Regions from separate parts of the Paraburkholderia sp. DD10 genome, predicted to be linked through region 1. Evidence: predicted binding sites of a transcription regulator. Region 1 holds the regulator's gene; the other holds the start of a gene.
The links. Region 1 encodes FNR, which switches genes on or off when oxygen is low (the NO sensors DNR and NnrR bind a similar motif). Its sites were predicted from a motif close to TTGATNNNNATCAA; they were not measured.
Positions count from the first base shown of each region.

Region 1 (3,424 bases):
CGCGATGCGCGGGTGGGCGGAGACGCCGCCCAAGCCTCGCATTCTGCGCAAGGAACCAGGTGGTGATGATGAAGATTCATTTTCCCGAGGAACGTCCGGAATATTGCGCGCGCGATCTCGTCGTCGCGTTTCCGGCCGAGGTGGATGGCGTGCGCGTGCAGTGCGCGATCACCGCGGAAGCGCTCGAGGATCATTTCGGCGCCGCGTCGCTGCGTGAGGACGATCTGATCGCCGCATTCGACTCGAACCGGCATCCGATCGAACACGCGGCAACGCAACTGCTGCACGAAATCGGCGCCAAGCCGGTGCTCATGCACAGCGGGTATTTCCGCTTTTGCGACTGACTTCGCGTGAGGCGGCCGGGCGCGCGGCCTGTTTCAATGCGTTCGGATGCGTTTCGATGCGTTTCGATGCGCCGGCCGCCCCGGTTCGAGGAGACTCTGATGCGTGCGATGGTATTCGACGGCAGCGCGTCGTCGCTGCGTGAGCGGGATATGCCTGATCCGACGCCAGGCCCTGGGCAGATCCTGATCGATGTTCATACCTGCGGCGTGTGCCGCACCGATCTCCATCTGATCGACCATGAGCTGGAGCACCCAAAACAGCCCGTGATTCCGGGCCATGAAATCGTCGGCACGGTGGCCGAACTCGGCGCGGGCGTGACGGGCTTCGTCGTCGGCGACCGGGTGGGGGTGCCGTGGGTGGGCCGCACCTGCGGGCATTGCCGCTACTGCCTGTCGGCGCGCGAAAATCTCTGCGACGAGGCCGGCTTCACCGGTTATACGATCGACGGCGGTTACGCCGAGCGCACCGTCGCCGACAGCCGCTACTGCTTTCATCTGCCGGAGCACTACACGGATATCGAGGCGGCGCCGCTGCTGTGCGCCGGCCTGATCGGCTATCGCACCTTGAGCATGGCGGGCGACGCGCGGCGGATCGGCATCTACGGTTTCGGCGCGGCGGCGCATATCGTCGCGCAGGTCGCGCGTCATCAGCAGCGCACGGTGTACGCGTTGACGCGTCCGGGCGACGATGCGGCCCGGCAACTCGCGCTGCGTCTCGGCGCGGCCTGGGCGGGCGGCAGCGATGAGACGCCGCCCGACGAACTGGATGCCGCGTTGCTGTTCGCGCCGGTCGGCGCGCTTGTTCCGCAAGCCCTGCAAGCGGTGGCGAAAGGCGGTGTGGTGGTGTGCGGCGGAATTCACATGAGCGATATTCCGTCGTTCCCGTACGCGTTCCTGTGGGGCGAGCGGCGCGTGGTGTCGGTCGCCAATCTGACGCGCGACGACGGGCTCGCCTTCATGCGCATCGCGCACGAGACGCGCCTCACGATCGAAACGACGACTTATCCGCTGACGGATGCCAACCGCGCGCTGAGCGACCTGCGTGACGGCAGACTGACGGGCGCGGCCGTGCTCAGCATTCGCTAGCGTGAGCGGTTCGGGCGTGGTCCGCGTCGCCCCGCGTTTTGCGGTGCGTTCGGGCGAAAACCGCACTGCGGATCAACCCCGGAATCACACCCGCACGAGGCCCGCGTGATCCACGATCCGGATATCCTTGCCGCGTATGTCGACCAGTCCGTCGCGCTGGAACCTGGAGAGCATCCGGCTCACCGTTTCGAGCTTGATGCCCAGGTAGCTGCCGATTTCCTCGCGCGTCATGCGCAGATGAAATTCCGCCGGCGAATACCCGCGCAGCCGCAGGCGGTCCGACATGTTCAGCAGGAACGTCGCCACCCGCTGGTCGGCGGACATGGTGCCGAGCAGCAGCATCTGTGACGATTCGCGCACGATCTCGCCGCCCATCATCCGGTGCAGGTGCTGCTGGACGGCCTTGACCTCGCGGCACATGGCTTCGAGCAGATGGAACGGGATGATGCAGACCTTGCTGTCCTCGAGCGCCACGGCGTCGCAACTATGGTGGCCGGAGCACACCCCGTCCAGTCCCAGCGAGTCGCCGGCGAGATGAAAACCGGTCACCTGCTCGCGGCCGTCGCGATGCATGACGACCGTCTTGAACGAGCCGGCGCGTACCGCATAGATGCTCTGAAACGAATCGTTCGCGCGGTAGAGGGTCTCGCCCTGCTTGATGGTCCGGGACGGGCAGATGAGCGATTCCATCCGTTGCAATTCCTCGGATGTCAGCCCTTGCGGCATGCAGATGGAGCGCATCGAGCAGGCCGTGCAACGTACCGCGTCGTTGCGCGGCGCCCGTGCGGTTGCCGGCTCGGCTGCGGGAGCGGGAGCGGGCGAGGCTTGCCGGATCTTAAGCGAGGGCGACGTGACGGAATAGACGGCAACGTCAGACATGATGTGCTCCAGGTTGAGGAAGGGTGCGCGCGCGATGTTCGCCGGCGATCCGCTGGATCGCGTTGCGCGCTAGATTGAATTCGCTGGTCTTGTCGAAAAAGTAGTGAGCGCCGCTCGCGAGGCATGCGCGCCGGAACCAGGCGCCTGAACGGTTCGTCAGCACCATGACGATCACATGCGGCATGCGTTGGGCAAGCAACGCGAGCAACTCCATGCCGGTGCCGCCGTTCAGATGCAGTTCCGTCACGACCAGATCGGCCGCGCCGGCGGCGATGCCCGCGAATGCCGCGCCGGGCTCCTCGGCTTCGCCGACGATCTCGACGCCGTCGAGCGCGCCGAACAGCGCGGCGATACGGTGCCGCACCAATGCGGCATCGTCGACGAGAAAGACGCGCAGGGCGGGGTGGTCAGTGCTTGAGTTCATGGCTCGAAGTATCGGTCGCGCCGTATCTAAATGAAATCGGCGTCGAATGAACTTCGAGTAGGCGAGAGGGAGGCGCTGTAGGGCGTTTCCTACAGCGGGTGGAGCGGAGCGGGGATCGGCGAGTGCGCTAAGTGCGCGGAGTGCGCGGTGGGTCGCGATGGGCGGCAGGAGCGAAAACGCGCGGCGGCGGGGTCCGTGCGCGTTGTGACCCGCAAGCCGATGCGAGTCACGCGGGCGTTTAGATGTCGTCCTCGTCGCTGACCAGCTTGTGACGCATCGCATAGCGCACCAGCGCGGCGTCGTGCGGCATCTGCATTTTCTCGAGGATGCGCGTCTTATAGGTGCTCACGGTCTTGGCGCTCACGCACAGTTCGGCCGCGATCTCGGTGATCGTCTGACCGGTGGCGATGCGCTTCAACACGTCGAATTCCCGATCGGACAGACGCTGATGCGGCAGCAGATCGGTGGGTTCGTTCAGGCTCTGCGCGAACCGCTCGGCCATCGCGAGGCTCACGTAGACACCGCCCGCGGCGACCTTGGTCACGGCGGCCACCAGCTCGGCGCTCGCGCTTTCTTTCGTCAGATAACCGGACGCGCCGGCCTTGAACGCGCGCACCGCGTATTGCTGCTCGGCGTGCATGGTCAGCACGAGAATGCGCAGCGTCGGCTTTTCTTCCTTGATCTGCTTGAT
Region 1 is NZ_CP185393.1:1,239,510-1,242,933, reverse strand. Features, by position in the region: gene ACOCG7_RS20980 (DUF1488 domain-containing protein) at 60-344, shown strand; gene ACOCG7_RS20975 (zinc-dependent alcohol dehydrogenase family protein) at 444-1,430, shown strand; gene fnr (fumarate/nitrate reduction transcriptional regulator Fnr) at 1,515-2,309, opposite strand; gene ACOCG7_RS20965 (response regulator) at 2,302-2,733, opposite strand; gene ACOCG7_RS20960 (response regulator) at 2,972-3,424, opposite strand, start outside.

Region 2 (3,424 bases), 250 kb from region 1:
AGATCGCGCCGAACACGAGGCGCGTTCACTTGACCGAACATGGGCAAGCGATCCTGCAAGCGGTGGCGCGGTATGGACTCCATTGATCCGGATGGTTTGGCTCCCTACGGAGATCGATCCTGACAATGTCGCTCGATGCCGGTTCTCTAGATCAGCTTCGAATAGGATGACGCGGTCGGCTGGCCGAGATACCGGTCAAACACCATTCCAATGGCGCGCACGAACAGACGTCCTTTTGCCGTAACCGAGATTCCATGCGCATCCGTTTTCAACAGTCCGGCTTCCTCGTAGGGTTGCAGCCTCGCCAGTTCATGCGAAAAATACTGGGCAAAATCGATTCCGTGAACCCGATTGATCCGGTCGAAGTCTAGCGGCATGCTGCACATCAGCGTCATGATGACTTCCCGGCGCAGAAGATCGTCGGGGCTCAGCGCCCATCCTTTTTCAACGGGCAATCGTCCTTCTTCCAGATGCTGATAGTACGTTTGCAGAGAGCGCGTCGACTGGCTGTAGGAACTGCCGACCTTCCCGATAGCGGATACGCCAAAACCGATCAGATCGCATTCCGCCCTGGTGGTATAGCCCTGGAAATTGCGATGCAAGCTTTTGTTTTGTAGCGCGCGACTCAGTTCGTCTTCCGGCTTTGCAAAATGATCGAGGCCGATGTAAACATATCCGGCCTCGAGGAGCTGCCGCGTGGACAGGGCGAATATGCCCAAACGCTCTTCCGCCGAGGGCAACTCGCTATCGACTATCAGCCGTTGCGCCTTGAACCGTTGTGGCAGGTGCGCATAGTTGTACAGCGCGATACGGTCCGGCGACAAACGAATGATATGGTCGAGCGTGCTATTGAAACTCGCAAGCGACTGTCGCGGCAGGCCATAGATGAGATCGACATTCACCGACTGGAAGCCCGCATCGCGGCTTGCGGCCAGCGCCTTCTCCACCATGCCGAGCGGCTGGATGCGATTCACCGCCTGCTGGACCGCAGGATCGAAATCCTGCACGCCGAAGCTCGTGCGGTTGAACCCGAGAGCGGCCAATGCGGACAGCGTGGCGCCATCCACGGTGCGGGGGTCGATTTCCACACCGAGTTCGGCCTCCGGTGCGAAATCGAAATGGCCTCGCAGCATATCCATTAGCTGCGCGAGTTCCGCGAGACTGAAAAACGTCGGTGTACCTCCACCTAGATGCAATTGCTGCGTGCGGCGGTCGCGGCCCAGATGCGGCACGACCAGATCCATCTCCCGGCCGAGATAGCGCAGATATTCCACCGCCCTGCCGTGGTCGCGGGTGATGATCTTGTTGCAGGCGCAGAAGTAACACAGCGACTCGCAAAACGGCAGGTGCACGTAGATCGACAGCGGCGGATTGCTGGCGGCCTCGGCTCGTTCGCCCAGGTACGTTCGGTAGGACCGCTCGTCGAAATCGCTCGCGAACCGGTCAGCCGTCGGGTAGGACGTGTAACGCGGACCCAGATTGTCAAACCGGCGAATCAGCGTTTCGGAGATCTCGATGTCGAGGGCGGAGCCGGCAAGGGGCAGCGGCGCATTCACGGGAGCATCCCCCTCTCTGGAGGTTGTGGCATATCGATTCCTGTTGACGGGAATATATCCGCACATACGGCATGTGCGGCAATCGTTGCCTGATTGTCCGGTCTTGAATCTGGACAGCCTTGATTTATGTCAGCGAAGGGCGGTTCCGGCAACGCTGCTGCTCCACTCGTCATCGCCGCTGTCGTGTGGAAGCGCGAGGCGGACGAAGATATGGAACTGGCCTACTTTATAGGTACGTTATGCGACTTACAGACTCCACGGACTACAGCTTGCGTGCAAGCGTGCCGCCCGCGCATACGTGGTGGATCCGAAAGGTTTAGCGGTTTGATTCCGCCGCGAAATGCGCGAGGACGTCTCGCAGCACGATGGCCTGGTTATGCTCCTCGTCCTTCGCGCCGTACACCAGCGTAATGGGTTGTCCCTTCGCATCAGCCAGGAGCGACCGCATGCGTCCTCGAAGTTCCTCAGCATCGAGTTCGTGCCGATAGCGTTGCTGGAAGACTTCCCATCGCTCCGGCTTGTGTCCGAACCATTCGCACAAGGCGGCGCTTGGCGCGATGTCGCGCGCCCATTGGTCGAGCGCCAATCTCTCCTTGCTGCGACCGCGAGGCCAGAGCCGATCCACGAGGACGCGATAGCCATCATCCTGCGCCGCATCCTCATACGCCCTCTTGATGAAAATCCTCAACCCGTCGCGGTTCGAATGCGGCATTCCTTGCTCCGTTCGAATAGGTGTGTCCATACAGATTACCCGGCTCGTCTCAGGTCATGTTCCTATGAGTTGCGCGATTCTCTCGCGCAACATCGGAAGCGCTTCGCTTTCGAACCACGCGTGCCGTTGAAACCACGGCTGGTTGCGTGGCGACGGGTGCGGTAGCGGAACGAACGCCGGCGCGTATTCGGGCCATGCCCTGACCGTTTCAGTCAGCGAAGCCTTGCGGCGGGCGCCGAGAAAATGCCGTTGCGCATACTGGCCGATGAGCAACGTCAATTGAATGTCCGGCAGTTTTCCCAGCAGACTGTCCAGCCAGAGTTGCGCACACTCGCGACGCGGCGGTTTGTCACCGCCGTTGCCTCGTCCCGGATAACAGAATCCCATCGGAATGATCGCGAAGCGCGACTCGTCGTGAAATGTGGCGGCGTCGATTCCGAGCCAGTTTCGAAGACGGTCGCCGCTCGCGTCATCCCACGGAATGCCCGATGCGTGCACGCGCGCGCCCGGCGCCTGTCCGACGATCAGAATGCGCGCGTCGGCCCCGGCTCGCACGATCGGGCGAGGACCGAGCGGCAAGTGCGGCGCACATGCCCGGCAGGCACGCACGTCAGCCAGAAGCGAATCGAGCGAGGAACACGAGTCTTTGTTCATTGTGCGGCCACGTCATTTCCAGATTGGCGTCATGCATGGTGTTTGCCACGCGTATTGCAGTAGCATACGCCGCAGCGATGCTGCGGACTGGAGACGCCCGGTCACACCCGCTGATGCCGGATCTGATCGCATATCGTCGAGCCCGCGGCCGTAAGTATTCGATATGGTCGATGCAACGATCATCATCGGGATCATTCATCGTGACGGGAATCGACTCCGCTATCGGCGTGGTCCGCGCCGGCATTCAACGGACCATCGCGAGATCCAGCGACGACAAAAAACCCGCGGAGCCAATAGCCACGCGGGTTTTAGAGTACTGCAGCGGATAGGATCGCGACCTGATCGGCGCGAATCGCGAAACGGTGGTGGGTGCTGAGAGGCTCGAACTCCCGACCTACGCCTTGTAAGGGCGCCGCTCTACCAACTGAGCTAAGCACCCGCTTCGCTATTCATTACTTCCGTAGGCTGCCTGATTTTACAAAACCTCAAGCAGCGAGCCCGC
Region 2 is NZ_CP185393.1:991,512-994,935, reverse strand. Features, by position in the region: gene ACOCG7_RS19940 (hypothetical protein) at 1-86, shown strand, start outside; gene hemN (oxygen-independent coproporphyrinogen III oxidase) at 147-1,622, opposite strand; gene ACOCG7_RS19930 (DUF488 domain-containing protein) at 1,873-2,268, opposite strand; gene ACOCG7_RS19925 (uracil-DNA glycosylase family protein) at 2,323-2,922, opposite strand; tRNA gene ACOCG7_RS19920 (tRNA-Val) at 3,286-3,361, opposite strand; gene ACOCG7_RS19915 (HU family DNA-binding protein) at 3,424-3,424, opposite strand, start outside.
Region 2: hemN (oxygen-independent coproporphyrinogen III oxidase) is a predicted target of FNR. The motif match lies at 1,676-1,689, and genes of this name have one in related genera.